Regions from separate parts of the Shewanella sedimentimangrovi genome, predicted to be linked through region 2. Evidence: predicted binding sites of a transcription regulator. Region 2 holds the regulator's gene; the other holds the start of a gene.
What was found. The regulator MetJ, encoded in region 2, represses methionine synthesis genes. The targets are predictions, from matches to a motif close to TAGACGTCTAGACGTCTA.
Positions count from the first base shown of each region.

Region 1: the regulator MetJ is predicted to act here: its motif matches at 4,322-4,339, upstream of msrA (peptide-methionine (S)-S-oxide reductase MsrA).

Region 1 covers NZ_CP071502.1:2,134,532-2,149,644, reverse strand. The annotation lists gene ybfE (LexA regulated protein) at 1-94, opposite strand, end outside; gene JYB85_RS09335 (DUF2788 domain-containing protein) at 104-325, opposite strand; gene JYB85_RS09330 (alpha/beta fold hydrolase) at 454-1,224, opposite strand; gene seqA (replication initiation negative regulator SeqA) at 1,499-2,038, shown strand; gene pgm (phosphoglucomutase (alpha-D-glucose-1,6-bisphosphate-dependent)) at 2,070-3,716, shown strand; gene msrA (peptide-methionine (S)-S-oxide reductase MsrA) at 3,810-4,304, opposite strand; gene astE (succinylglutamate desuccinylase) at 4,549-5,583, shown strand; gene JYB85_RS09305 (thiamine pyrophosphate-dependent dehydrogenase E1 component subunit alpha) at 5,738-6,916, shown strand; gene JYB85_RS09300 (alpha-ketoacid dehydrogenase subunit beta) at 6,920-7,897, shown strand; gene JYB85_RS09295 (dihydrolipoyllysine-residue acetyltransferase) at 7,907-9,472, shown strand; gene nadA (quinolinate synthase NadA) at 9,649-10,716, shown strand; gene JYB85_RS09285 (methyl-accepting chemotaxis protein) at 10,845-12,857, shown strand; tRNA gene JYB85_RS09280 (tRNA-Ser) at 12,992-13,079, shown strand; gene JYB85_RS09275 (RES family NAD+ phosphorylase) at 13,393-14,007, opposite strand; gene JYB85_RS09270 (hypothetical protein) at 14,042-14,740, opposite strand; gene JYB85_RS09265 (DUF885 domain-containing protein) at 15,088-15,113, shown strand, end outside.
Region 2 covers NZ_CP071502.1:3,607,420-3,622,532, forward strand. The annotation lists gene JYB85_RS16090 (CHASE domain-containing sensor histidine kinase) at 1-1,575, opposite strand, end outside; gene JYB85_RS16095 (hypothetical protein) at 1,833-2,012, shown strand; gene JYB85_RS16100 (flavohemoglobin expression-modulating QEGLA motif protein) at 2,140-3,495, shown strand; gene JYB85_RS16105 (alanine/glycine:cation symporter family protein) at 3,540-4,919, opposite strand; gene JYB85_RS16110 (endonuclease) at 5,550-7,172, shown strand; gene JYB85_RS16115 (SRPBCC family protein) at 7,228-7,761, opposite strand; gene JYB85_RS16120 (cysteine-rich CWC family protein) at 7,858-8,058, opposite strand; gene JYB85_RS16125 (hypothetical protein) at 8,058-8,273, opposite strand; gene metF (methylenetetrahydrofolate reductase) at 8,403-9,296, opposite strand; gene JYB85_RS16135 (bifunctional aspartate kinase/homoserine dehydrogenase II) at 9,458-11,851, opposite strand; gene metB (cystathionine gamma-synthase) at 11,861-13,027, opposite strand; gene metJ (met regulon transcriptional regulator MetJ) at 13,243-13,557, shown strand; gene JYB85_RS16150 (sulfite exporter TauE/SafE family protein) at 13,633-14,361, shown strand; gene JYB85_RS16155 (conjugal transfer protein TraF) at 14,358-15,113, opposite strand, start outside.

The sequences.
Region 1 (15,113 bases), 1.5 Mb from region 2:
GCTCCCGAGAAAGGGGACTGCTGCGGGGACGACCGCGGCGTTTTTCGGAGGCAAAAAGGTCTATTGTTATTCTGTCTGTTGCTTCTTTTGCCATGATAGTCAATTAGCCGATGCCTGCACCTTCCCAGGCCACCTGGATAATTCCTTTTGCAATAAAACCGGCGCAGCCGAGAAAAAGTACCAACCACACAATAAAGCGGCCGAACTTGGGAACATTGCCCTGCTTCAGTACGTCGTAGATGGCCATACCGATAAAAAAGAAGATACTGGCAAAAAACAGATTGAGGCCTATGGTCTCTATCTGCTCCATGTACTGGGACAACATCGACTGCTTCTCCTGATTCCCGCTGCTAATCATTCCGGCTGCAGGGCCGCCGGGATTGGAAGAGGCGGGAATATATCACATAGATAAAGTGCCCGCTACCGCCTGCCAGAGCACAAGTTTCAGTTAACTCAGAGTGGCAGCGCCAGGCTGTCAACAAATCCTTTCACCAGACGATTGAACAGCTCGGGTTTCTGGGCATGCAGCCAGTGACCCGTGGCGGCGATGGATTTCAGCTGCACCGCTGGAAACTGGGCCAGAATGGCGTCCTTGTGCTCGGCTTTGACATAGTCGGAATCGCCGCCGCGGACAAACAGGGTGGGGCCGGAATAGCTGATCGTGTGGAACGGCCAGCCAATCAGGGCATCGTAATTGCGCTTGAGGCCATCAATATTCATCTTCCAGCCAAAGCCTGTGTCGGTGCGGCGAAAACTTTTCAGCAAAAATTGCGCCGTGGCCTCATCAACACCGGCATCTTTCATGTGCACCAGGGCCTGGCGGCGGTCACAGCTGCCATCCAGCGGCAAACTGGTCAGCGCCTGGAACACCAGCTGATGTCTGTGGGGATAAGCGACCGGCGAGATATCGGCAGCCACTACGCCACTGACGCGCTCGGGGTGGCACAGGGCCGTGGCCATGGCGATTTTGCCGCCCATGGAGTGACCGATAAACAGCGCCTTGTCCATACCTTCCTCATCCAGCATGGCTACCATGGCATCGGCCAGGGCGGGGTAGTCCATGGTGTCCCAATGGGGGCTGTTGCCGTGGTTGGGCACATCCACCCGTATGACCCTGTAATCGCTTTGCAAACTTTGTCCCAGCGACTTGAGGTTATCCAGATCGCCAAAAAGACCATGAATAAGCACTATTGCCGGCCCCTGGCCGCCGATGGCTCTGTTGATGTGCATGTGTGTGTTCCGCTGCTGCCGCCTTTTCAATGGTGCGCAATTGTGCATGGCGGACCCAAAGGGATCAAGTTGTCGGTAGCCGTGAACCGTTCGCTGGCTTTTTAAACTGTCATGGCCGCAAGGCAGTTAAAAGGCCACAAGTTTTGAATTAAGAGTGCTTTATCAAAGATTCATAACTGTCTACACTGGTGGCCTTACTCCCTTTGCCGGACACAGTGTTGGCTGTGGCCGTCAGTGACGAACCATAAGATTAAGGAACTCGAGGGTTATGAAATACATTGAAGTGGATGAAGAGCTTTATCGTTTTATCGCAGCAAAAACGGAAAGGATAGGCGAGAGTGCTTCAGACATTTTACGGCGCCTGCTGGGGCTGTCGGTGACCGAAGTGGTCAACACCGAACCCAAGCCCATCAGCCAGCCTGGCATGGAGGCGACCCTTGCCCCTCAAACTGACATAAATGCCGAATATGATTTCGAGCATCTGCTGTCTGAATCCCTGCTGGAGCAACAAAAGGGCGCGGTTGGCCGCTTCCTGTTTGTGCTTGAGAGCCTTCATCGGGCGAACCCGGCGGGTTTCTCCAAGGTACTGCAAATCCAGGGCCGCGATCGGCTTTATTTTGCGACCTCCAGGGATGCGCTGTTGCAGGCCAGCCAGTCGGCCAATCCCAAGGAAATCGGCAGCAGTGGTTTTTGGGTTACCACCAATAACAACACAGGTAAGAAGCGCATGATATTGCAGGAAGTGCTGGAGTGCTTTGGCTGCGATCCCGTGCGTGCTGCCAGTATCGGCGAGCGGGCGCTGGGTTAAGTCCGCAAGCGCAACACAAGGAGTAATGGTTTTGGCAATACACGAGCGCGCCGGTACCCCGGCACAGCAACAGGATCTGGTCAATATTCCCAAACTCATGAGCCACTATTTCCGCCTGGTGCCGGATGCCGGCAATCCGGCGGAGCGGGTGAGTTTTGGCACCTCGGGCCACAGGGGCTGTGCCTTTTTGAATAGCTTTAACGAGCGGCATATCCTGGCCATCACCCAGGCCGTGGTGGACTACCGCAAGCAGGCGGGTATTCAAGGGCCCCTTTATCTTGGTATGGATACCCACGCGCTGTCACAGGCCGCCTACGTTAGCGCAATCGAGGTGCTTGTGGCCAACCAGGTGTGTGTCATCGCCCAGGAAAATGACAGCTTTACCCCGACGCCCGTGGTGTCCCATGCCATTCTCAGTGCCAACAAAAGCGCCAACAGCAACGAATTGTCTGATGGCTTGATCATCACCCCGTCCCACAATCCGCCCCAGGACGGGGGCATCAAGTACAATCCGCCGCACGGCGGCCCCGCCGAAGGGGAGATCACCTCCTGGATTGAGACCCGTGCCAACCACTACCTGGCACACAACCTCGATGGCGTCAAACGGGTTAATTACAGCGTGGCCCGCGCAATGCCGCTGCTCAAACACAAGGATCTTATCGGCCCATACGTGGACGATCTGGCCCAGGTCATAGACATGGAGGCCATAGCCAGGGCCAAGGTACGCATAGGTGTTGACCCCCTGGGCGGCTCCGGCATCTATTACTGGGACAAAATCGCCAAGCGCTATGGTTTGGACATTACGGTCGTCAACAACAGGGTCGACCCGACCTTTGGTTTTATGACCCTGGATAAGGACGGCAAGATCCGTATGGACTGCTCTTCGCCCCATGCCATGGAGGGCCTGCTGGCCCACAAGGATGCCTTTGATATCTGTGTCGGCAACGACCCGGACTACGACCGCCATGGCATAGTCTGCCCCGGCAGCGGCCTGATGGACCCCAACCACTTCCTGGCGGTGGCCATAGATTACCTATTGGGTCACAGACCCGGCTGGGCCGAAAACCTCGCCATCGGCAAGACTTTGGTGTCAAGCGCCCTCATCGACAAGGTCTGCGCCGCCCATGGCCGGCCCTTGATGGAAGTGCCGGTGGGCTTCAAGTGGTTTGTGGATGGGCTGGCAAATGGCACCGTGGCCTTTGGCGGTGAAGAAAGTGCCGGTGCCGCCTTCCTGCGCCGTGATGGCGGTACCTGGTGTACCGACAAGGACGGCTTTATTCTGGCGCTGCTGGCGGCGGAAATTTTGGCTGTCACCGGCCAGACGCCCGCCGAGCGTTATGAGGCGCTGGCGGCCAAACATGGTCGCAGCTTCTATCGCCGTATTGACAGTCCGCTCAATGCCAAGATGAAGGCCAAGTTTGCCGGACTTAATGGCGACAGCCTTAATGCCAGCACCCTGGGCGGCGATGCCATACTCGAGGTGCTGACCCATGCACCGGGCAACGGTGCCGCCATCGGCGGGATCAAGATAGTCACGGCCAATGGCTGGATTGCAGCGCGCCCATCTGGCACAGAGCCATTGTTTAAGCTCTATGCCGAGAGTTTTGTCAGCGAAGTCCATCTGACAGAGCTGATAGCCGAGGCCCAGGCCTTGATTGGCGCCGCCCTTAAGGGCTGATAGGCTAATCATTAAGACATAAAAAAACGCGCCCTTGGGCGCGTTTTCTTTTACCTTGCTTTCGGCTTTTTGTACTTATGGTCGAAAAGCCAATCAGTATTCCAGGTGGCAGCTCGGCAGATTGTTCTTCTGGATATAGTCCTGATGGTATTCCTCGGCGCGGTGGAACCGCTGCAGCGGCACTATCTCGGTCACTATGTGGCGAATGCCCCATTTGCCGGAGCGGGCCAGCGCCAGTTTGGATGCTTCGGCTTCGGCCTTTTGCTGCTTGTCGTGAAAGAAAATGGTGCTGCGGTACTGGGTGCCTATGTCGCCACCCTGTTGATTGAGACTGGTGGGATTGTGGTTTTTCCAGAACACCTGCAGCAGCTCTTCATAGCTGACCTGAGTGGGATCGAATTCCACCTGCACCACTTCCGCATGGCCGGTTTTGCCTTTTTTAACCTCTTCATAGGTGGTGGTCTGGTTATTGCCACCCATGTAACCGCAGGTGGCATTAAGCACGCCGGGGACCTGGCGGAAGAAATATTCCACGCCCCAAAAGCAGCCGGCGCCGAAGGTGGCCAGGGAGGTTTGTTGTGCTGACATGAATCTCTCACAATAAATGGATGTCTGGATGGCTAAACATTGTGAGCAAATGCCAAGACAAATGCAAGAGCAATGCAAAAGGAAAAGCAAGCGTAGAAACATGCGTAGCAGCAGTAGGGCAGAAGTAAGACCTTGTCCTCATCCGGTAAGGCAGCGAAAGGGATAGCTGACACCTCAGCCACTTATGTTAGTATTAGTCCCGTTTGTGCCCACCGCCGTTACGGATGAACAAGGAGAATTCGCTGTGCTCGACACTTTGCTTAAAACCAAAGATTTCCTGGCCCTGACCCTGGCCAATCCCCAAAGCTTTCCCGAGCCCTTTGGCTTCGACATAGGCGAACATACCCGGGTTGATGTCTGGGACACGGGCGTGATCCTGTTTCAGCCACTGCAGCAAGTCGCCAATAAAGATGTGGTGCTGTCCTGCGGCGTTCACGGCAACGAAACCGCCCCCATAGAACTGTGCAACGGTCTTATTCGCGATCTGCTGGAAGACAAAATCCGGGTCGGCGAGCGCACCCTGTTTCTCATCGGCAATCCGGCCGCCATCAACAATGGCACCCGCATAGTGGATGAGAACATGAACCGTTTGTTCAGCGGTGAGCATTCCCGAGGACCCGGATTGGTGAATCCGGAGCGGATCCGCGCCCGTAAGCTGGAAACCTATGTGGATCGTTTCTTCAGTGCCCGTGAAGGGGCGCAGCGCATTCATTACGATCTGCATACCGCCATCCGGGGTTCCAAGCACGAAAAGTTTGCCATCTATCCCTACCGTCCGGGCCGCGCCTACAGCGCCGAACAGATCATGTTCCTCAAGGCCGCCGGGGTGGATACTGTGTTGTTCCATCATGAGCCGACCACCACCTTCAGCTATTTCTCTTCCGAGAATTATGGCGCCGATGCCTTCACCATAGAGCTGGGCAAGGTCTATCCCATGGGCCAGAACGACATGACCCGCTTTATTGCCACCCGCGAGATGCTGAGCCGACTGATTTGCGGCCGGGATCTGGAGCTGGAAAGCTATGGTCCGGAAAAGGTCAACCTGTATCAGGTGTGCCGGGTGATCAATAAGCAGGCCGAAGACTTTGAATTTACCTTTGCCTCCGATGTCGAGAACTTTACCTCTTTCCCCAAGGGCTTTGTGCTTGCAAGGGAAGGGGGCAAGGACATCAGGGTTGAACTCGACAGCGAGGCCGTGGTGTTTCCGAACGCCAAGGTCCCCGTGGGGCAGCGCACTGTGATCATGCTGACAGCGGCACAGGCGCCGGACGTACGCTAAGCTTGTAAACCAATTTATACATCCGATCCGGTCCTAAGTTGGCGCCGGACGGGTGCCAATGGTTGATAGGTAGTTTACGTTAACGTAATGTTCAGTCCGCGTTTTAGCAACTGGCAGGGCGTGCTGCGCCGGCCACCAATAACAAGAGCAAATTATGAGCAACGCAACAACGAATAGCGAAACGGTGCATCGCGTCGCCTTTCTGGACAGGGAGTCGCTTGCTATCCCTGTGTTGAAAATTCTCCAAGCCGACGGTACCACCTTTGAACAGGCCGTGCTGCCTCAAATCGATGAGGCTCTGGCCAAGCGTATCCACGATGCCTGTGTCTTTACCCGGGTTCTGGACGAGCGCATGCTCGGTGCCCAGCGTCAGGGACGGATCAGTTTCTACATGACCTGTACCGGTGAAGAAGCCGCCATCGTTGGCAGCGTCGCCGCACTGGATGATAACGACATCATCCTGGCCCAATACCGTGAGCATGCTGCGCTGCGCTATCGCGGTTTCAGCACCGAGCAGTTCATGAACCAGATGTTCAGCAACGAGAAAGATCTCGGCAAGGGTCGGCAGATGCCCATCCACTACGGCTGCGCCGCGCTGAACTATCAAACCATTTCTTCCCCCCTGGGCACGCAAATTCCCCAGGCCACGGGTGTGGGCTACAGCCTCAAACTGAAGGGCCAGCGCAATGTCGCCGTATGCTACTTCGGTGAAGGCGCGGCCTCGGAAGGGGACTTCCACGCCGGCCTGAACATGGCCGCCGTGTTGAAATCGCCAGTGATCTTCTTCTGTCGCAACAACGGCTACGCCATCTCCACCCCAACCGAAGAGCAGTTTGCCGGTAACGGTATTGCCAGCCGCGGTGTGGGTTATGGCATGCACACCATACGCGTCGACGGCAACGACATGCTGGCGGTGTTGGCCGCCACCCAACAGGCCCGTGCCTACGCGGTGGAAAACAATGCTCCTGTGCTGATTGAAGCCATGACCTACCGTTTGGGCGCTCACTCTTCTTCAGACGATCCATCCGGATACCGCTCCAAGGAAGAAGAAGCCAAGTGGCGTGAACATGATCCGGTCAAGCGCTTCAAGCTGTGGCTGATCAACAAGGGCTGGATGACTGAAGCCGAAGATGTTGCCCTGTACGAGAAGTACCGTGAAGAGGTGCTGGCGGCGGTGAAGGTTGCCGAAAAGGTGCCTGCGCCACTGCTTGAGGAAATCATTGAGGATGTGTACGACAAGCCGACACCGCTGCTGCAAAAGCAGCTGGATGCGCTGAAAGAGCATGTCAAAAAGTACCCTCAATCCTATCCAAAAACCTCTGGGAGGCTGTAAGCCGTGGCTGAAATGAATATGTTGCATGCCATCAACAGTGCCCTGCGCATTGCGATGGAAAAAGACTCCACCATGACGGTGTTCGGTGAGGACGTGGGCCACTTCGGTGGTGTATTCCGTGCCACATCCGGTCTGCAGGATACCTTCGGCCGCGCGCGTTGCTTCAACACGCCGCTGACCGAGCAAGGTATCGCCGGTTTTGCCAACGGTCTGGCCTCCAATGGCATGACTGTGGTGGCCGAGATCCAGTTCGCCGACTACATCTTCCCGGCGTTCGACCAGATAGTGAACGAGAGCGCCAAGTTCCGTTACCGCTCAGGTAACGAATTCAACGTCGGCGGTTTGACCTTCCGTACCCCTTACGGTGGCGGTATTGCCGGTGGTCATTACCACTCGCAATCCCCTGAAGCCTATTTCACCGGTACCCCGGGTCTCAAGGTTGTAGTGCCCCGTAACGCCTATCAGGCCAAGGGCTTGCTGCTGGCGTCCATCCGTGACCCCAACCCTGTGGTGTTCTTTGAACCCAAGCGTCTCTACCGCGCTTCCGTTGGCGAAGTGCCGGAAGGGGATTACGAAATCGAACTGGGCAAGGCCGAAGTTATCCAGCAGGGCAAAGACATCACCCTGCTGGGCTGGGGCGCCCAGATGGAAATCCTGGAGAAGGCCGCCGAAATGGCCGCTGCCGAAGGCATTTCCTGCGAGGTTATCGACCTGCGCACCCTGTCACCCTGGGATGTGGACACGGTTGCCGAGTCGGTGAAGAAAACCGGCCGTTTGCTGATTAACCACGAAGCGCCGCTGACCGGTGGTTTTGCCGGCGAAATCGCCGCCACCATACAGGAAGAATGCTTCCTGTATCTGGAATCACCCATAGCCCGTGTGTGTGGTCTGGATACCCCGTATCCGCTGATCCACGAAAAAGAATATATGCCCGATGCGCTCAAGACCTTTGAAGCCATCAAGGCCTGCGTCGCATTCTAGGAGTCCGGTATGATTAAAGATTTTATATTGCCGGATATCGGTGAGGGTGTGGTTGAGTGCGAACTGGTGGAGTGGCTGGTTGCCGAAGGTGACACTGTGGCCGAAGACCAGCCGGTTTGTGACGTGATGACCGACAAGGCCCTGGTGCAGATCCCGGCCCCCTTTGCCGGTGTGATCAGCAAGCTCTATTACGCCAAGGGCGATATTGCCAAGGTGCATGCGCCGCTGTACGCCGTGGATATCGGCGGTGAAGCCGAAGCCTCAGCTCCAGCCGCAGCCGTGCCAGCACCGGCTGCCGCTCCTGCGGTTGCGGCTAGCGGCGCCGCTGTGGAAGAATTCCTGCTGCCGGACATAGGTGAAGGCATAGTTGAATGTGAACTGGTGGAGTGGCTGGTTGCCGAAGGCGATATGGTGGTGGAAGACCAACCCATCGCCGACGTGATGACCGACAAGGCCCTGGTGCAAATCCCTGCCATCAAACCCGGCAAGATAGTCAAACTGCATTATCGCAAGGGCCAACTGGCCAAGGTGCATGCGCCCTTGTACGCCATCGAAGTGGAAGGTGCCGCCGGCGCTGTTGCCGCTTCTCAGGCTCAGGGAAGCGCACAAGCTGCGCCCCAGGCTGCGGCCTGCAATGCTGCCGTGACACCTGTCGCCCAGGGCAAGGCCCTGGCGAGCCCCGCGGTGCGCCGTCTTGCCCGCAGCCTGGATGTGGACCTGTCCAAGGTTCCCGGCAGTGGCAAACACGGCCGGGTGTACAAGGAAGATGTGCAGCGCTTTGTCTCTGGACAACCTGCTGTACAGGCTTCAGCCCAGCCGCAAACAGCGACTGCTCCTGTAGCCGCAGCTGCCGCTGTTGCACCAGCCGCAGCCGATACAGTCGTCGCTATCCGCGGTGTTCAGGCCGCCATGGCACGCCAGATGATGGACTCTGTGTCCAGCATCCCGCACTTCACCTACTGCGAAGAGATAGATTTGACCGATCTTATCGCCCTGCGTGAAGCCATGAAGACCAAGTACAGTTCCGATGAACTCAAGCTGACCATGATGCCTTTCTTTATGAAGTCCATGTCACTGGCGCTCAAGCAATTCCCCGTGCTGAACAGTCAGGTGAATGCCGATTGTACCGAGCTGACATTTAAGGCCAGCCACAACATCGGCATGGCGGTGGACTCCAAGGTGGGGTTGTTGGTGCCTAACGTCAAGGATGTACAGAACAAGTCCATCCTGGAAGTGGCTGCGGAAATCACCCGCCTGACCGACAGCGCCCGCAGTGGTCGCGTGGCGCCGGCGGATATCAAGGGTGGTACCATCTCCATCTCCAACATCGGTGCTCTGGGTGGTACCGTGGCAACCCCCATCATCAACAAGCCGGAAGTGGCCATTGTGGCCCTTGGCAAGGTGCAAACCCTGCCACGCTTTGCTGCCGATGGCAGCGTGCAGGCCCGCAAGATCATGCAGGTCAGCTGGTCCGGGGATCACAGGGTTATCGACGGCGGCACCATAGCCCGCTTCTGTAACCTGTGGAAACAGTACCTGGAAAACCCACAGGAGATGCTGCTGGCCATGCATTGATGGTCGGGCATCAAAAAAGGACGCTGCGGCGTCCTTTTTTATTGGCTCCCGTGCTCAGTTGGCACGCGGCGCGGCCGCCGAGCCGCGGGCTTTTTGGGCCCTCCACCATAAAATGGGTTAATCTTTGCGGCTCAATTTCGTATAATTCGCCCCAGTTGTCAGACGGTGGAACCAACATGAGTCAGCTTGCCCCAATTATCGAAAGCATTCAGTATCCATTTCCTCCCAAGCCTGTCCCCTTGAGCGATGCCGAAAAGGCCGACTACAAGGCCAGGATCAAGGCCTTGCTCAAGGAGCGCGATGCGGTATTGGTAGCACACTACTATACCGATCCCGAGATCCAGGCCCTGGCCGAGGAAACCGGTGGCTGCGTGTCAGATTCGCTGGAGATGGCGCGTTTTGGCCGCGATCATGCTGCCAAGACCTTGATTGTGGCCGGGGTGAAGTTCATGGGCGAAACCGCCAAGATCCTCAGCCCCGAAAAAACCGTGCTGATGCCCACCCTGGAAGCCACCTGTTCTTTGGATCTCGGTTGCCCCGAAGACGCCTTCAGCGCCTTCTGTGATGCCCATCCGGATCATACGGTGGTGGTGTATGCCAATACTTCGGCGGCCGTTAAGGCCCGCGCCGACTGGGTGGTGACCTCCAGCATAGCCCTGGAAATCGTCGAGCACCTGGACAGCGAAGGCAAGCAGATCATCTGGGGACCGGACAGACACCTTGGCAGCTATATTGCCAAGCAAACCGGCGCCGACATGTTGCTGTGGCAGGGCGAGTGTATAGTGCACGATGAATTTAAGGCCAAGGCCCTCCGTGAACTTAAGGCCCAGTATCCCGATGCGGCGGTACTGGTGCACCCAGAGTCGCCTGCGAGTGTGGTTGAGATGGCCGACGCCGTGGGCTCCACCAGTCAGCTGATCCGTGCCGCCCAGACCATGGACAATGACACCTTCATCGTTGCCACCGACAGGGGCATCTTCTACAAGATGCAGCAGGCGGCCCCGGGCAAGACACTGATTGAAGCACCCACAGGCGGTAACGGCGCCACCTGTCGCAGTTGCGCCCATTGCCCCTGGATGGCCATGAACGGCCTCAAGGCCATAGAGGCGGCACTGAGCGGCAGCGATATGGAAAACCACGAGATCCATGTGGATGAAAACCTGCGTCATAAGGCCTTGATCCCGCTGGATCGTATGCTGGATTTTGCCAAGGGACTGAACATGCAGCTCAAAGGTAATGCCTGAGTCCAGGCTACCGAAAAGCCCACCTGAAGGTGGGCTTTTTTTTGGCCAGTTACCCTACCAAAGGCGTATGTGGCGTCTAGACTTGCTGAGGTAGACTCGTCCACAACCGCATCAATAAAGGGATCTTTATGAACTGGCAATGGATAGGCAATCTCAGCCTCAAACAAAAACTTTTAATGGTGGTTATGCCCTCACTGCTTGGGTACTTGATCTACGGCAGTCTAATGCTCAGGGATGCCTGGCATGACAAACAGTCTCTGGCACAGGTGCAGCAGTTAACCGAACTTGCGGTGAGCAACAGTGCCCTGGTACACGAGCTGCAAAAAGAGCGTGGCATGAGTGCCGGTTTTCTCGGTTCATCGGGCAAAGCCTTTGCAAATCAACTGCCCGGACAGCGTCGTTTAACCGATGACAGGCGCAATGAGTTTCAACGCTTTATCGCGGGCAATGATTTCCCCGCCGGTGTGGCGGCGGACATCAACAGTGCAACACAGCAATTGGCCCGTCTGGCTGTCATGCGCAATCAGGTGGATGATCTGACTGTGGCGGTTCCTCAGGCGGTGGCCTATTACACCGAGGTCAATGCCTTGCTGCTGGGCATAGTGGATGAAAGTGTCAAGCAGGGACGGGATCAATCGCTGGCCGTGGCCCTGGCCTCATTCAGCGCCTATCTGCAGATGAAGGAACGCGCCGGGATTGAACGGGCGGTGCTGAGCTCCACCTTCGGTACCGAGGGCTTCAAGCCGGGAATGTTCAATCGCTTTATCAATCTGGTATCCGAACAGCGCACCTATGCGGAACGTTTCAATGCCCTGGCTCCCGATGCCTGGCAGGAAAGCTGGCGCCTACTGCAGAGCGGAGCCGAGTTCGCTCGGGTTGAGGCCGCCCGGGAACTAGCATTGTCGCAGGACAGCGCAAAAATCCGCGGCCAGTCGGCGGAGGAGTGGTTTTCCATGTCCACCGACAGAATTAACAGCCTGTATGCAACCGAAAAAATGCTTGCCAAGGAACTCGGCGACATGATGACCATTCGTATGGCCGCGGCCAATCAGGTGTTGATGTGGGTTGGCACCTCACTGGTGTTGGTCCTGGCCCTGGTGGTGGTACTGAGCCTGACCGTGATGCATTACCTGCATAAGACGGTGGATGGCATTGTCGGTCAGATCCGCCATGCCAGGGACAGGCACGATCTGACCACCCGCATAGGGCACCGCAGTGAGGATGAGTTTGGTCAATTGGCCAAGGCCTATAACGCTATGATGGAAGACTTCGAGCGGATCATTATCAGGGTCAACAGCAACAGTGCCCAGGTGGCTGAAGCGGTGCAGCAAATGGAGGCCTTCTCGCAGCAAATGCGCACCGATGTGGCTCAGGGCCACGACGAAGCGCAGCAGGTGGCCTCGGCCATGACCCAGATGACGGCCACGGTCAATGAAATAGCCTCCAGCGCGGTGGAGGCCAGCACAGCCTCCAACAAGGCCAGCGAAGAGGCCAACAAGGGGAGCCAGGAAGTACAGGAAACCGGCCGTTCCATCTCGGCTCTGGCCCATGACATAGATCTCGCTGCCGATGCCATCCACAGGCTTGATGTTGACATTCAGGGCATAGTCAGTGTGCTGGAGGTTATCAGCAGCATTGCCGAGCAAACCAATTTGTTGGCTCTGAATGCGGCCATAGAGGCGGCGCGGGCAGGGGAGATGGGCCGGGGTTTTGCCGTGGTGGCCGATGAGGTGCGTACCCTGGCACAGCGGGCCCAGGCATCCACCACGGATATACGTACCATGACAGAGCGGCTAAAGAACGGTGCCGTGGTGGCGGTTGATGCCATGCAACGCGGTCAGCAACAGGCGGGTTCCAGCGTTGCCGAGGCCGAGAAGGCCGGCAAGGAGCTGGAGCGTATCGCCAAACATGTGGGCGTCATAGACTCAATGAACGAGCAGATAGCAACGGCCACCCACGAACAATCTGCGGTAGCTGAAGAAGTGAACCGCAATGCGCTGCGGATAAGTGAGATCTATCAAAATACGCAAGCGGTTGCCGAATCGCTGGGCAGCCTGAATGACAAGCTGCTGGAGGAAGTGGAGCTGATGTCCAGGGAAGTGGCTAAATTCAAGCTGGGCAAAGGCAATATTGGCGCTTAAATCAGCGGTTTGCTTAGCAAGTGTGCAAACACATAATCCTTGTACTTTTTTGCTTGACCCTGCCTGGGCTTTTGCGTAAAGTACCGCTCCGTCGACAGGGGAAAGCGAGATGTGCGCCCGGTCGATGACAATATGGTGAGGTGTCCGAGTGGCCGAAGGAGCACGCCTGGAAAGTGTGTATACGGAAACGTATCGAGGGTTCGACTCCCTCCCTCACCGCCACATTTAAAGAACGGGAATCAGTAACTTACTGGTTCCCGTTTTTGCTTTGGGACCATTTTGGGACCAAAGCAGCGTTTTCCTGACAGCTTATGTCCGCGTCAAACCCCATCATTGCCGAAATCTTATCGGCCATCCTCTGCGAGTTTTTGGGGAGCCAAAGTCCATAGTGCTTCTTGATCATCGTGGTGTCACTGTGGCCCAGCTGTCGGGCAATACATTTCAGGAGTACCTAGTTGCCGAGGTACTGTGAAGCGAGAGGATGCGGAGAGCTGCAACGCTCCTAATAGGCGTGAATAGTGGGTTATTAGCGGCTCTAATCCTCAAACAGCGGGTTTTTGTGGAGTACGAGGTTCATTTCGTCAGCCAGTTCATTTATGGCATTAACTCCTTCCTCCGACTCTACAAGAATCTCAGAGTTTACTATGCCTAAATCAGACTCTTGAACGCGATCACCAAATAGCATGAACGCATGGCCATCACCTTGTTTAGATCTCCAAATGAGGCCATCCACTTTTGCGGGATCCGCATGAATGGCTTTGGACCATTCCCTTGTTTCATCGTACTGGGATGCATCGCTGTGGACCAGTTCTCCTTCTGTAATCCCTAAAGCCCGCAGCGCTGGGCCATAGCATTTAGCCAGAGTCAAGTCAGTATTGATTCGGACTGTGCTTAGCATCAGTCCGTTCAGGTTGTTCGCATCATATGATTTCGGCCCCGGAGTATGTGCCACGTCGTGGAATGCGGTCTCCATAAGTGCGCCTTGCGTGCTTTGCGCAGCGTACATCGTTGGTACCTCATGGAGGGCGTCAGAAACAGGGCTAAAACGAGACCATCCAAAACCAGGGTTAAAAGTGGTTGGGCCAAAGGCGCTAGCGTGAACCCTTTTAAGTTCCGTTCCAGCCGAAAGCGACTCAAGTTTGATGCTCAACTTTGGTCCTGGCTTTGGTAGCTTTTTGTCAGAATCATCCGTGGACAATTGGTTCTACCTCCATCTTCGCTGCCTTGATCACTTTTTCAGGATCCCTTCTTATTACATCCATCGGCTTGGCTCCGCTTAGCCAACTATTGTCATTGGCAAACCATGCTGCAACAGCTAAAGGAGTCTTTTGGCGACCAAATATCTCCAAGACTCTATGCATAGACTCGATTGGCTTCCCATCATCACCTAATGCATATCCAGGGAATAGGTCCTTTCCATTGTGGCGGATGGCAAAAATCCTTCGGTCATTTTTCCATCTATTCGGCATTGATGACTTGTTTACGTTTCTATAGCCAGCATGATCGCTAACCTCTTTCGCTTCAAACCAATTTCCGTCCTTCAACACCAATTGAAGAAGCGAGTCAGAGCTTGATAGCTTCAACCTGCTTGTGCTTGGAGCGCTTTCAATCTTATCGACCAACTCTTCAACTACGCTGTATAGCTCGGTAAATGAAATGAGCAAACCGTCAATGAGGTCATACATTGCAACTACTGTTTCTTTTGCAACTTCCGGACTTTTCTTTGCTGCTTCTTTAGTGCGTTCGAGCTGTCTATATCGCTCTCGAAGCTGTTTTACTCGGTCTTGTTGGAGTCTGTGCGTTCTAGCTATAAAGTGGTTCGAACCTTTCTCTTGCTTTTTTATAGCCGCTTTTGTCGGCGCTAAGCATGCTTCACTTTTCATAGTACCCTCCCTTACTGAGGATATACAGGATAGATTAAGAGTAACATATATCAGCGTGCCGCAAACACATTTCGCAATTCCCATTGCGAAATGCGGTGTGTATATTTTGGCGGGGAACTTCACCAAAAATCACTTAACAGATAACTTTCCACCGCCACATTTAGAGACGGGGATCAGCTTAGCTGGTCCCCGTTTTGTTTTTCAGCTGTTTATCTTTCCCGTCCACGCGTAACGCCGCTTTTGTTATTTTGGTAACAAAAGATGAATCCGGTCTTTTTCGTCTTAAGTTTTTGTTGCTGCCGTGTTTTACTGACGCCTTTGATGCCAAAACGACAACAAGGACAAGCATGAAAAAATCATTTCTCGTCATGGC
Region 2 (15,113 bases):
GCGGACGTTTTCGCTGGCATTGTCCGCCAGATCTTCATTCAACCACTCGGCCAATTGTTCTATGCCCCGCAGGGGGGATTTGAGATCGTGCGAGGCTATGTAGGCAAAGCTGTCGAGCTCCTTGTTTATCCGCTCCAACTCTCTGGTATATTTATTTTTTTGCTCTTCAATACGACGACGTTCCGACACGTCATTGATGGTGGCCAGCACAGAAATGCCATTGGCAAAGTGAACTGGGGTCAGGCCAACTTCTATGGGCACCCGTCGGCCATCCTTGGAACGACCGAAGAGCTCATCCCGCAGAGACATCTTCTTCGCAATCGGATTGGCCAGATAGCCGCGCATGTGCTCTTCATGTTGCTGCTGCAACACGTCCGGCAGCAGCACATTGACACTGCGCCCCAAAAGCTCATCCCGCGCATAACCAAACAACTGTTCCGTATGGGCATTCACCAAGGTGATCAGGCCGCGGGTATCGGTCATGATAAGAGCACAGGGCGAGGCCTCTATCACCAAACGAAAGCGTTTTTCATTGGAGAGGATTTCGGTGGCAAACAGCGCTTCCTGGTGTCTGGCCTTGGCGTTATTGAGCAGGAAGTAGAGCAGCAAGAGCAAAAACACCGCCACTAAAAAGAGCATCAGCAGACTTTGCACATATTCCTGCTCGGACACAAAATCGGTACGACTGCCGACCTGCAGTAACCAATTGTGCCCCCCCACATTGATAGCTTTAACCTGGCTGTAGCTCAGAGGGACACCCGGACTGGGATCATTGGTAAACATCAGATTGGCGGCTGTTTGCGCTTCACCGTCATAAATGCTCAGCACCAGGCCTTCAAAATCCTCGCCTATGATGCCGTTGATCAGATCCTGCATCCGAAACGCCGCATAAATCACGCCCTTAGCGCGACGTTCGACACTGGCCACATTGTCATACAAAGGTAGATACATCAAAAAACCGGCCTGGGTATCCCGGGCGGTTTCCTGCACCAACACTATCTTGGCCGACACGGAGGCATTTCCCGTCAAAATGGACCTGTCTATGGCCTCTTTACGTCGGGCCTCCGAATACATGTCATAGCCAAAGGCCCTTTGATTGCGCCAATCGAAGGGTTCAAGGTAAAGGATGGAATGGTAAATGGGCCTGTCGCCCTCGGGGTACACCTTGAAATCGGGGAAACCTTCGGCCCGTACCGACTCAATAAAGCTGGCTAATTGGTCCTTGGTAAGAATAACGCTGTATCCCAGGCCCTGGATGCCGGGGTAATACTGCTGCAATCTGGCATTTTGAACATAAATCCGCCACTCATCCCTGGACACCTCATGGGATGACATAAACAAACCAATACCGCTGCGCAGTACCTGCTCATACACCAGCATCCGACTGTCTATGGATCTGGCGAGGGACACAACTTGGGCATGGAAACGTTCTTCACCACGTTCGTTGATATAACGATGAAACAGGTACCAGGCCGACACACAAAACAGCGCCGCACCAAGCATGATCAGCCAGACCGAAGCGGGGGCCCGAAACGGCGTGAACTTGAGTCGTTGCGCTTGCCTGACATCATCCATAATGGCCAATCGCTGTTCCCTGCCAGAAAGTGAATTAGCTGCCAATAAGTTTTGGCAAGGGATCAGGAAATTACAAGGTAAAACCAAGCAAACTGCTCAACTATAATGCCAAAGGAGTAGTCCGCTTAATTTGCCCATGGGAAATTCGTGATCGGCACCAAATTCAGAATTTTTTACTGCTAAAAGCAAAATTTTTTGCTTTTCCAAGTTCGATTTATTGGCTAGAAATGCCTTTAGGACAGCATGAGGAATTCGTTATGGCTCATATAGTAGAAGTCGTGCCCAACGATACTGAAATTGAAGAACTGACCTCCCCAAGAAATGCCCAGGCCGCCAAGGCGCTCAAGCATAAACGCGAAGTGAAGCGGCGCCTGGAGGATTATCTGGAACGTGCCGAGCTGCGCAAAGCGCTGGGCGTGGACGAGGATGATTTCTAACCCCATGGGGCCGCTACGGCGGCTCCAATCATATTAGCGTTAGCCCATCTATTTCAGTGACTTAATAGCTAAGCTCCTGGTGACAGGCTATCATAAGTCTTCAGATGTTAAGACTTTCGGTGATCCCATGTCTGCCGCCAGACAACTCTACTGTCAGCAGTTACGCCAGTTTTCAGATACCCTGGTGCAGTTGCAAGCCCCCATTAAAATCCTCGACGCCATCAAATGGCCGAGGGAAATGGAGCAACGTTTTCTCGCCACCGGGGGCAGCCAACTGCCGGCCATAAACAAGGACTTTTACGACGCACTGCCCCTACCTTTTGCCCCCCACCAGGTGCAACAAGAGCTAAAGCAGCTCAAGCAGAACATTCACAAGACCCTCGGCAAACAGGATCCCTTGGGGCGTCTGTTGGTGGCCAATGTGGAGCAATACCGCCAGGTCATAGACATGCTGACCCACAGGGGAACCCCAACCTTTGGCCGCCTGAGCCAGCAACTCTATGGCAGTGCCGCCAATAAACTGCATGGAGATCGCCATACCCTGAGACAATTGGGCGACCGGTTGTCCTATATCTTTTCCCTGCCGGCGGCGGGCCACATGAACAAGCAGCACCCCAAAACCATAGATGCCGCCGCAGCCGTGGACGATTTGAGCCAGCGGCTCGATCGCTATTTCCACAGTGATGATATGCGGGTCAGACTCAGCGACGGCATAGTGTCCGATGCCGCTGTGGGTGGCGATACGGTTAAAATCAACAGCAAGGCCATGTTCAGCCAGGCCGATTTGAATGTGTATGAAGTCCATGAAGGCTGGGTGCATGTGGGCACCACACTCAATGGCCGGGCTCAGCCCCACGCCACCTGGCTCAGTGTTGGCTCCCCCCGGGTGGCCGCCGCCCAGGAAGGATTGGCCGTACTGCTGGAAATGCTGACCTTAAGCTCCACCCCGGGGCGGGCCAGGCGCATCAGCGACAGGGTCGCGGCCGTGGATATGGCCGAGAAGGGCGCCGATTTTATCGAGGTTTACCGCAATTTCCGTGAGCAGGGACTGAGTGAAAAGGACAGCTACCGGGTGACCCAGAGGGTGTTTCGCGGCGGCATGGTAGCCGGCGGCAGTTGCTTCACCAAGGACATCTCCTATGTGCGCGGTTACGTTGAAAACGTTAACTTTATCCGCAGCGCCATCGCCTCGGGCTTACCGGAACTGATCCCCATGCTGTTCCTTGGCAAGCTGGCCATTGAGGACATTCCCACCCTGTATCTGGCATACCGGGACGGCATACTCACGGCGCCGCGCTACCTGCCACCCATGTTCGAAGACTACAGTGGCCTCTATGCCTGGTTTGGTTTCGCCTCGGGACTTGGCAATATCAACCTCAAGGGGGTGCAGCGCCACTTCCAGCGCCAATTCAAAATACTGCCCAATGTCGAGCCCCTGTATGCCGGGCAGGAAGAGACTGAGTTCGACAGTACGGTCGAATAACAAAAAAGGATGCCAAGGCATCCTTTTTTATTTGGGTTAACCCATCACTTGGCTTCTTGTGCCTGGGCTGCCGCCTGACGCTTTTGCAGGAAGTACTCCCGGGTCAGGCCGAACACCACAGGGCTCAGCAGTGTCAGGGCAATCAAGTTGGGGATCGCCATCATGGCGTTGAGTGTGTCCGCCAGCAACCAAACAAAGTCCAGCGAACTGATGGCGCCCAGCGGCACCACCAGGGTCCAAATCAAGCGGAAGGGTTTGATCGCCTTGACGCCAAGCAGGTACTGGACGCACTTTTCACTGTAGAAACTCCAGCCCAAAATGGTGGTAAAGGCAAAGATGGCCAGGGCCACGGCCACTATGTAGTTACCGAATGGCAAGGCGTGGGAGAAGGCATAGGAGGTCAGCGCAGAGCCGTTCTCGCCCGAGGTCCAGCTACCGGAGACGACAATCGCCAGACCGGTAATGGAGCAGACGATGATGGTATCGATAAAGGTCCCCAGCATGGCCACCAAGCCCTGGGCCACGGGATTTTTGGTCTGGGCCGCCGCATGGGCTATGGGCGCGCTGCCAAGACCGGCTTCGTTGGAGAATACGCCGCGGGCCACCCCGAAACGAATCGCCGCCCACACAGCCGCACCGGCAAAACCGCCTTGGGCCGCCACAGGAGTAAAGGCACTTTTGACTATCAACAGCAGGGCCGCAGGCAATTGATCTATATACACAATCAGTACCGCCAGACCGGCTGTGATATAGAAAATGGTCATCAGAGGCACCAGCTTGCCAGCCACTTCGGCGATACGCTTGATACCGCCCATCAGCACCAGGCCCACCAGGATCATCATCACCACGCCGGTTACCCAGGGCTGAACTCCGAAATTGCTTTCCAGCGCCGACGCCACCGAGTTGGCCTGCACTGTATTGCCGATACCGAAACCGGCGAAGGAGCCAAACAGCGCAAAGGCCGTCCCCAGCCAGGTCCACTTACTGCCCAAACCGTTTTTGATGTAGTACATGGGGCCGCCAACGTGATTGCCGTTGTCGTCCACTTCACGGTATTTAACCGCCAACACGGCCTCGGAAAACTTGGTCGCCATTCCCACCAAAGCGGTGCACCACATCCAGAACAGGGCGCCGGGGCCGCCGACAAAGATGGCGGTCGCCACCCCGGCGATGTTCCCCGTACCTATGGTGGCAGAGAGAGAAGTCATCAAAGCGTTGAAGGGAGTGATTTCCCCCTGGGTAGCGCCTTCCTTTGACGCACTGCGACCGGACCAGAGCAAGCGAAAGCCTGTGCCCAACTTCAGGATTGGCATCAGCCGCAGGCCGAGGGACAGAAACAAACCAACACCCAGGATCATGACCAACATGGGAGTGCCCCACACCACGCCATTGATCATATTTACAAATGCAGTTACGGCTTCCATTCGCACCTCATGGTAATTATCGAATTTATTGTTATTGGCAAGGGCCGCGCCTCGGGCAGCAGGCCATAAAGAGCCCCAGAGTACAACGAAAAGTTAACAATTGAAAACCAACTCTGTTCATGTGCCGCTATTGGGGTGAGCGCTGGTTTAAGGCGGTTAAAAAACCAGCAATCAATTCAGTCGTAAGTTGGAGCATTTATTCTATAGCCGTGCTTTGGTTCTCTTATGGCAAATAAACTTGCAATTCCGCAACAAAACCGCACACCATCAATGAGTAATTATTCAAAATAAAGGCACGCTTAATCACCTTAGAATCTACTTACTCACAGCATGCTTAAAGATTTTGACAACTTATATAAGGCTCGCATGTTGTTTATGCAGTCAATATTCTCCACTCGTCGCCAAATGCAGCTAATCCCGCATAAAGCAGCCAATTCAGCTCAATTAGTCGCCAACATCACCCATGAAAACGCCTTTCTCAGGGCATATTTGAAATAAAAGTTTCAAATAAACAAAGCATTAACACGCAAATTGGTTGTGGCATACTCGGCTCCGCGAAAGCCCCAGACAAAGGAGTTGCAGGGATTCAATACGCAGGATGCCAAAACTATAATTGCGAGACTTACTAGGATGATTACAAAACCAACCCTGACCGCAGCCCTGTTGCTGGCCGGTCTCAGCACCCATGTCCATGGCGCGCTGCTTATCAGTGAAGTGCTTTACGACGCCCCCAACAATGACAGCGTCGAGGAATTCATCGAACTCTATAACTCGGGCTGCGACCCGGTTGACCTGAGTCAATATCAGCTCAGCGACAACAGCAGCAGCCTTAACCTCAGTGGCACCCTGGCACCGGGCAAGTATTACAGCCTGGCCATCAACGCCGCCGGATTCACCAGTCTGTTTGGCAAGGCGCCCGACTTCGCTCCCCTGCCCTTCAGCCTTGGTAACTCGGGCGATTTCGTGAAACTCAGCCTCAATGGCCAGCAGGTGGATCTGGTGGCCTGGGAAGGGGGCGTCAGCGGCTGGAACCTGAATGTGCGTGACGTGGCGCTGGAGCGCACCACCATAGTCAACACCCAGACGGAAGCCGACTGGACCGCGGCAACCAGCGCCGGCACCCCGGGCTCTGGCACACTCGCCGGTTGCAGCGCGCCGTTGCCGACCGAAAATCTGCTGTCCAAGGGCGAAGTCAGGACCAATCTCAGTGCCGCCCAAGGGCAGGCGCTGGACTTTGTCGCCGATATCCCGGCCGGCAGCAGCAATCTGGCGGTGACCCTGTCCGGTGGCAGTGGCGATGCCGACCTTTATGTGCGCTTTGGTAGCGAACCCAGTACCAGCCAGTACGATTGCGCCCCCTATCTGAGCGGCAACAACGAGCAATGCCAGATTGCCACGGTCCAGGAAGGTCGTTGGTACATCAAACTGCAGGCCTATGAGGCCTTCAGCGGCGCCTCGCTGCAGCTCGACTACGACACGGATGCGGGTACCGGCGGCGGCACCGGCGGTGGTACTGAGCCGGATCCTGCAGGTTACAGCTATGAGACCTATTACGCCCAAGCCATAGGCAAGAGTGGCAACGAGCTCAAGACCAGCCTCAATCTCATCATCCGCGACCATACCCGCTACACCTACACCCAAGTGTGGGATGGCCTCAACTACACGGATGAAGATCCCGCCAACACTGACAATGTGATCCTGCTGTACACAGGTCGCTCTGAACCCAAGACCAACCGTGCCGGCCTCAGCAGTTCGCTGGATGCCTGGAACCGGGAGCACGTCTGGGCCAAGAGCCATGGCTTCCCAGACAGCAGCCAGCACGCCTACACCGACCTTCACCACCTGCGTCCGGCGGACGTGACGGTCAACAGCAGCCGCGGCAACAAGGACTTTGCCTTGGGTGGCACAGCGCTCTCCGAGGCACCTGAAAACAAAACCGATACCGACAGCTTTGAACCCGCCGACGCGGTCAAGGGCGATGTGGCGCGCATGGTGCTCTATATGGATGTCCGCTATCAGGGCGGCGACAGCAGCAACACGCCGGATCTGATCGCGGTCCAAGGCACCACAGGCACCAACGAGCCAAAACTCGGTGACCTCTGCACCCTGCTTAGCTGGCACAATCAGGATCCCGTCAGCGATTGGGAGCGGCGCCGCAATAACCGGGTTTATGAGTGGCAGCACAACCGCAACCCCTTCATCGACAATCCGGCCTGGGCCAACAGCATCTTCGGCAGCGCCTGCGGTCAGTAACAGAAGCCTGCAATGAAAAAGGCCCCTGCTAAAGGGGCCTTTTTATGGGATGCGATTATTGCTCCAGCAGGGTTTTGAGGTTGCCAAGTCCTGTGTTGAGATCGTCAGCAATCATGGTTTCAAAATCCATCAGCACCAACATCAGGTTCATCGGATAATCCATATGGCCGCGAAAGCCCCAACTCACCAGGGTCTTGCCTTCGGCCGTCGCGTCAGTGGTCATAAAGGCCAGATCTGTGGCCTCAAAGGGGGTTAAGAATCTCAGCTCATAGTCGATGCGTTTGTTCGGCACCATGGCCGTAATTTCCTGCTCACCACGGCCCACATCCGGGTTGTCACTGTCCCAGGCCGAGACAAAGCCCACTGTGCCATCCGTACCGCGAAAACTCAGTCTCGCCTTGGGATCCATCTTGGCCCACTTGCTATAGTTATTCTGATTTTTCAGATATTTGACATAGTCATAAACCTCAACAACCGGCTTATCTATGACGATGGACGTGGTCACTGCGTACTCTTTTCTGATAAAGAGTGCCGCCACCAGGGGGATGGCGCACAGCAGCAGTAAAAACAGCAGGATTTTTTTCAGCATGGTAGCTCCGTTATGGGTTGCCGATTGCCAAAGTGGTTGCAGCGACGAAATTGGATTTTGCTGAAAAAGTATAGCCATTTTTCAAGCAGTTACCAATTAAGCATCCAGGCGCTTGATCCCCAGAGCCTCTTCCTCGGCCAGGCGTTGCAAGCAGGTCTGGCACAAACAGGCATCCCGGCGCTTTGGCAGCGCCCTGGGCACCTTGGCGTTCAGGCACCAACATTGGTCAATGCTTTGGCCTTGGGTCAGGGCACAGAGATTGGATTGACCACACAAGGGGCAAAGGGTCTCGCGCATCAGGATCGACCCATGCACCAGAGGCGCCACAACAGGCCGAACAGCGACAGCAGGCCATAACAGCCGCAACTTATCCAGAGGAACATGCCCAGCAGGGTTTCTGTGGTAAATGACATCAGATAGAGGCTGGACATTAACATCAGCGACAGGAGTAACTTACTGATGTCCAGCGGTAATTTTTCCATATGAAATTCGTGTACGCTCTGCTCATCCATGGCTTGGCTTCCTTTTTGATCCGGCATTCCCCCCACGGTCGGAATCAAACCTGACTGCAGAGGGCCGTTACACAGCCTAGCCCATGGTCGCCAAAAACAAAAGGCCCCCGTATGGGAGCCCTGCTGCCGTTACCCCTGCTGGGGTCTGACCCCAAGGGTATGGCAGATGGCGTAGGTGAGTTCGGCGCGGTTAAGGGTGTAAAAGTGGAAGTCCTTAACCCCTTCCCGCGACAGCACCTTGACCATGTCTATGGCCACGTTGGCCCCCACCAGCTGGCGGGTACCGGCGTCATCCTCCAGCCCCTCGAACTGCTTGTGCAACCAGGCGGGAATCGACACATTGGTCATGGCCGCGAAGCGTTTGAGCTGCACAAAGTTGGTCACCGGCAGTATTCCGGGCACGATTTCCACATCTATGCCGGCGGCGACGCAGCGGTCGCGGAATCTCAGGTAAGACTCCACATCGAAAAAGAATTGGGTAATGGCCCGGTTGGCACCGGCATCGATTTTGCGCTTGAGGTTAATCAGGTCCGCCTGGGCATTGGCGGCCTCGGGATGCACCTCGGGATAAGCGGCCACGGAAATATCGAAGTCGGCGACGCTGCGCAGCAAACGCACCAGATCCGCGGCAAAGCGGGTTGGCCTGGGGCTGCCGGCGGGCAGATCGCCCCGCAGCGCCACTATGTTTCGGATACCGCTGTTCCAATAGGTCTTGGCCAGCCCCAGCAGCTCCTCATCGCTGGCATCCACCAGGGTCAGGTGTGGTGCCGCTATCAGGTCCGTCTCGCGCTGGATGCGCTCAATCACCCCATGGGTGCGGTCACGGACCCCGGAATTGGCGCCATAGGTCACGGAAACAAACTTGGGCTTGAGCGGTTCCAAACGGCGAATGGAGCTCCACAGCAGCTTTTCCATTTCGGGGGTGGCAGGAGGAAAGAATTCGAATGACACATTAATCTCGCCATTGAGCTCAGCCAGACTCTGGTTCAGGGAGTGAGAATGTTGTGCGTGATGAAAAGCCATTAAATATTCCTCGACTGCTAAAATGGACGTTCGGGCGTTTGGACGTCTATACGTCCACATACTAGAGCAATCTCAATTCAAGTCAAGCGTAAAAAACGCCAATTTGCCCATCCTAAAAACAAAAGGGACGCCAATGCGTCCCTTATCACCCACAGCCAAGCTTATTCCTGTAACAGCTCGTGGCAGATCTGCGCCAGATCCGACTGCACCGCCGCCGCTGTTACCTCACGGCCGGCACCGGGTCCGCGGATGATCAGCGGATTGCCCTGATAGAAGGCGCTGCGGATCACAAACACATTGTCACCCGGTGTCAGGTTGGCCCAGGGGTGGTCCGGCTCAACCCAGCTCAGTCCCACCTTGGCACTCACGCGCCCGCCGGCCCTGTCCAGCGCCGCCACATAGCGCAGCACCTTGCCCTCATCCCGGGCGGCATTGAGGGCAGCCAGCATGGGGGCATCCAGCTCGCTGATCCGCCCGAGGAAGTCGGACAGCGGCAAGGCGGCCAGCGCCTCTGGCACCGGCGATGTCACCTCTATATCGTCCAGCTCCAGCTCCAGGCCTATCTCACGGGCCAAGATCAACAGCTTGCGCTGCATGTCGCGGCCAGAGAGATCGTCCCTGGGATCGGGCTCTGTGATACCGAGTCCCTTGGCCTCCAGTACCAGTTCGGAGAAGGGGCGGCTGCCGTCATAGTGTTCGAACAACCAGCACAGGGTGCCGGAGAACACACCGCCGACCGCCTCCACTGTGTCGCCACTGTTGTGCAAATCGTTGAGCGCATGTTGCACCGGCAATCCCGCACCGCAGCTGGCGTTATAGCGCCAGTAAAGCCTGCGGTTACCGAGCTGTTGTTTCAGTTCACGGTAGAAAGGCAGCGGGCCTGAGCCGGCCAGCTTATTGGCGCTGACCAGATGAATGCCGCGGGCAAACAGCTCTGGATATTGCAGCGTCAATGCGGCACTGGCGCTGATATCCAGGGCCACCAGCTCGTCGCATTCCAGGGCCTCCAGCTGTTGAAACAGGCTTGGGTAGTCCCATTCGTGCGCTTCTACCGCGAAACGATCGCGCCAGTTGCCGGCATCTATGCCCTGACCATCAATCAGTGCCTTGCCGGAACTGACCAAACCCAGCAGCTCAATACTGGCCTCCAATTCCCGCCCCAAAGAAGTGGCGGCGCGGCGAAACAGATCCAGCCAGGCTTCGCCTATGTTGCCAACCCCAAGCAGCACCACGCCGATGCGTTTGCGCGGCCCGGCGCAGCGTCTGTGCACCTTCTGGGTCAACAGGGTCACCTGATTCTTGGGCACCAGGGTCACCAGGCTGAGACCGTCCTGATACAGGGGCCTGGCCTCACGACTGAGCAAACGGGCAAAGCCGCGGCGATATAAGTGGGCATCGGCGCTGACCAGGGCCACCAGTCCGAGATCCGTGGCGACGCTGATGTCACTGATCTCCAGCTCCGGCGCCAGGGCATTGAGCTGGTTCAGGGCCTGGCGTTGCAGCTCGGGCATATAGGCCAGTTCCAATCGGCCATTGGCTGCGGGCCACCAGGCCAGCGGAGCCACACCGGCTTCTGCCAGCTGGCTCAGCAGGGTGTCGCAGTCACCGCCCAGGGTCAGGCTGAAACAGGCCACCTCGTTAAGGTTGGTCACCACGGGGGCGCTGGCGCGGGAGCTTGAGGGCGCCACCAGGGTAAAGGCGGTGTGTGGCGCATAGCTTGAGCGCACCGCCATGCTGACCCGGGTGTCAAACAGGGGTTGCAGGGTACGGGAATGGAGCACGGGCGAACCCAGACGGGCCAGGCGGTCGGCCTCGGCCAGTGACATGCTGGCCAGCAACTTGGCGTCATTGATCTTGTTGGGATCGGCGTTAAACACCCCTTCCACATCGGTCCAGATGGTGACCCGGTCGATATCGGCCAGGCTGGCAATCAAGGTCGCGCTGAAATCCGAGCCGTTGCGGCCCAGCAGCAGGGTATCGCCGCGGCTGTTGGCGCAGATAAAGCCGGTGATCACCAAGCGCTCGTCCGGATGTTCGGCCAGCAGCGCCTGCACCTTGGCACGGGACTCGGCGGTGCGAATCTGTGGCACAGCGCCCTCATCGGCCACCAGTATACTGCAGGCATCCACGTGGCTTGCCGCCACGCCGGATTCACGCAGCAGCGCCGCCATCAAACGAGCCGACCAGCGCTCGCCGAAACTGACCACCTGATTCACCTGATAGTCGTTGCGTTCACCAAGGGCCAGCAGGGTCTGCAACTGGGCCTTGTCCGTGGCCAGGCGCTCACGCAGGTGGCGGGCCTGTTCGGCACTGAGCAACTGCTCAATCAGTTGTTGCTGATAGCCCATCAGCTGCTGCAACTCTTCCTGCCACAGGGCACCTTTGTCGCTCAGCTCCAGCAGACGATAGAGAAAATTGGTGCTCTTGCCGGCGGCCGACACCACCACCAGATCGTCACTGCGCCCCTGGGTCAGCAGTATATGGGCCACCCGACGATAACAGTCCGCATCCGCCAGGCTGGAGCCACCGAATTTATGTAAATGACATCGTGCCACATCAGGCTCCTATTGCTTGCAGGCCGCCACGGCGGCGAGTCCGGCCTCTATGTCGGCCAGCAAATCTTCCACATCTTCAATCCCCACCGACAAACGCAGCAGGGTGTCACTGATCCCGGCCTCGGCGCGGGCATCGCTGTCCATGGCCCTGTGGGTCATGGTGGCGGGCACTGCCACCAGGCTCTCTACCCCACCGAGACTTTCGGCGATGCTGAAAAACTGCAGCGCCCCGAGAAAGGCCACCAGCTCTTCCTGGCCACCTTCAAGCTCAAAACTCAGCATAGCGCCAAAGCCCTGTTGTTGCCGGGCGGCAATCTCGTGCCTAGGGTGATCCTTGAGCCCGGGGTAATACACCTTGCGCACCAGCTCGCTGGCAGCCAAACGGGCCACTATGCGCTCGGCGTTTGCCTGGTGCTGCCGCACCCGCACCGCCAGGGTGCGCACCCCGCGCAGGGTCAGGTAGCTGTCAAAGGCGCCGCCTGTGAGTCCCAGGGTATTGGACCACCAATGCAGGCGTTCCCCCAGCTCGGCATCGCGACACACCACGGCGCCACCGACCACATCGCTGTGGCCATTGATGTACTTGGTGGTGGAGTGCACCACTATGTCGGCCCCCAGCAACAAGGGTTGCTGCAATATGGGCGAGAGGAAGGTGTTGTCCACCACCACCTTGGCGCCCACCTTGTGGGCGGCATCGGCAATGGCGGCTATGTCCACTACCCGCAAAAGCGGATTGGAGGGAGTCTCCAGCCATACCATGGCCGGTCCTTGGGCCAGGGCCGCATCCAGCGCCGCCGTATCCGATTGATCGACCACCAGCAGGCGGAACTGGCCTTTCTTCGCCAGGTTGGTGAACAGGCGATAGCTGCCGCCGTAGCAGTCATGGGGTACCACCAATAAATCATCGGCTCCGAGCAGACTGGTCACCAGGGTGATGGCTGCCATACCGGTGCAGGTAATGATACCGCTGCTGCCATGCTCCAATTGGGCCAGGGCCTCTCCAAGTTGGGAGCGGGTGGGATTACCCGAACGGCTGTAGTCGAATGCCCGTGGCTGGGTGTGACCGTCAAAACTGTAATTGGTCGACAGGTAGATGGGCGGTACCACGGCACCATGCTGGCTGTCACTCTCAATGCCCTGACGTACGGCTATGGTTGCGGCTCGACGCTCTGTCATACTCGGATCCTCAAAATACGCTTGCGCATCACAATGGATGTCTGGACGTCTAAATTAACTCAGCAATTATACCGAGGTCAATAGGCATCCAGACTTTTAGACGTCTATACTTGTTGGCGAGAGCCCACAGATGGGGCGTTTTAGCAGCAATTATTTGACTGTAGTTTGTAAGGGTTTAAAATCGGCACCGAATTTCGGATATCACAGGTGAGTCAATGACTGAATGGAATGGCGAATACATCAGCCCCTATGCTGAGCACGGAAAGAAGAATGAGCAGGTTAAAAAGATTACCGTTTCCATTCCTTTGAAAGTGTTGAAAGTATTGACCGATGAGCGCACCCGTCGCCAGGTCGGCAACCTGCGTCATGCAACCAACAGTGAATTGCTGTGTGAGGCCTTTTTACATGCCTACACGGGCCAACCGCTGCCCAATGATGACGACCTGTCAAAAGACAAACCCGACAGCATCCCCGCCGAAGCCAAGCGCCTGATGGATGAGATGGGAATCGAATGGGAAGACATGGAGTAAACTCCTGTCAATGAAAGATAAACACACAAGGATCGCTCGGCGATCCTTGTGTGTTTTTGGCCCCGGAGTACTTTGATGGATCCTGTTACCTGGTTGTTGGCCCTGCTGATCATCTTCAGTGGCGCCCTGATCCAAAGTCTGATTGGCTTTGGTCTGGCTGTAGTAGCCAGTCCGCTGTTGTATCTGCTGGAGCCGCGACTGGTGCCGGCCCCTGTGATAGTCATGGGCTTCTCCATTGCCCTGCTGACCCTGGTGCGGGAGCGCGGTCAACTGGAGTTCAAGGGTCTGCAATATGCCCTGCTGGGACGGGTTCCCGGCGGCCTGCTGGGTGCCACCCTGTTACTCCTGGCTCCACAGGATGTACTGGGGCTGGCCATAGCCGCCATTGTGGCCATCGCCGTATTGCTCAGCCTTAAACGCTTCGAACTGCCGGTGAACCGCCTGACCCTGTTCGCGGCCGGTACCCTGTCCGGGGTATTCGGCACCATAGCCGCCATTGGCGGCCCGCCGATGGCGCTGTTGCTGGCGGGCAAGGATCCCGGTAAATTCCGGGCGGCACTGTCGGCCTTTTTTATCTTCAGCTCCCTGATTGCTTTGGTGATTCTGGCCTTGGCAGGCTTGCTGAGCACTGAGCACTTGTGGTGGTCGCTGCAACTGCTGCCCGGTGTCATTTTGGCCTACCTGCTGGCCGGGAAAATGATCCACAGGGTTGATAAAAATAAAACCAGGGTGATGACCCTGGTTTTATGTTCCTTAAGCGCCCTGCTGCTGACCTTTAAGTCGCTGGCCAGCCTGCTTGGTTAGAAGTGATAGGAGGTTTGCAGTGCCGCGCCGTAGGCATTGTCATTGCCGAACATACCGCTGAGATCCAGCTTAAAACTCTTGCCTATGGCAAAACCGGTGCCGAGGGAATAAAGATTGGCGGTCACATCATTCAGATCGTGGCGGTAGCCCAGCCGTAACGCCAACCAGTCCATGGCCTGGTATTCACCGCCCACACGCCAATACTGGGTACCCTCCATGTCGACAAACTTTTCATTTTCAAGCAGATCCAAATCCGTGGTTACGGTAAAACCATCCCACTGGTAAGCCACGCCAACGGTCACTGTTGGCCCCACTCTGTAGGTGGCCTGAATACCTTCTGACTCAACTGTGTCCAGCTCCCGCTTTATCAGGTTGCGGCCGGCAAGACCTATGACCATGCCATGCATGGGCTCAATGGCGATACCCACATCCAGGTTAAAACCGGTTTCATCGTTGCTGTAGTCGCTGCCATCGAAATCGCCTTCATCAAAATTGTTGGCACTGACACCATAGTTGAAGCTGTCGAGGCGCTGGATTTTTGGGGTAACCCCCACTGTCACCGGCATATTAACAATCGACAGCGGCATACTGACCGCCACCCCGATATCTGATATGGCACCGGCTATAACCCGGCCCTGGGAGGTCAAATCCCCAATTTGCGGTGGATTGACCGGATCCACACTGTTAAGCAGTACTATATCGGCGTCGCTGATATCCGCTATGCCAATACCATCCAGATAACTCTTGTAAAT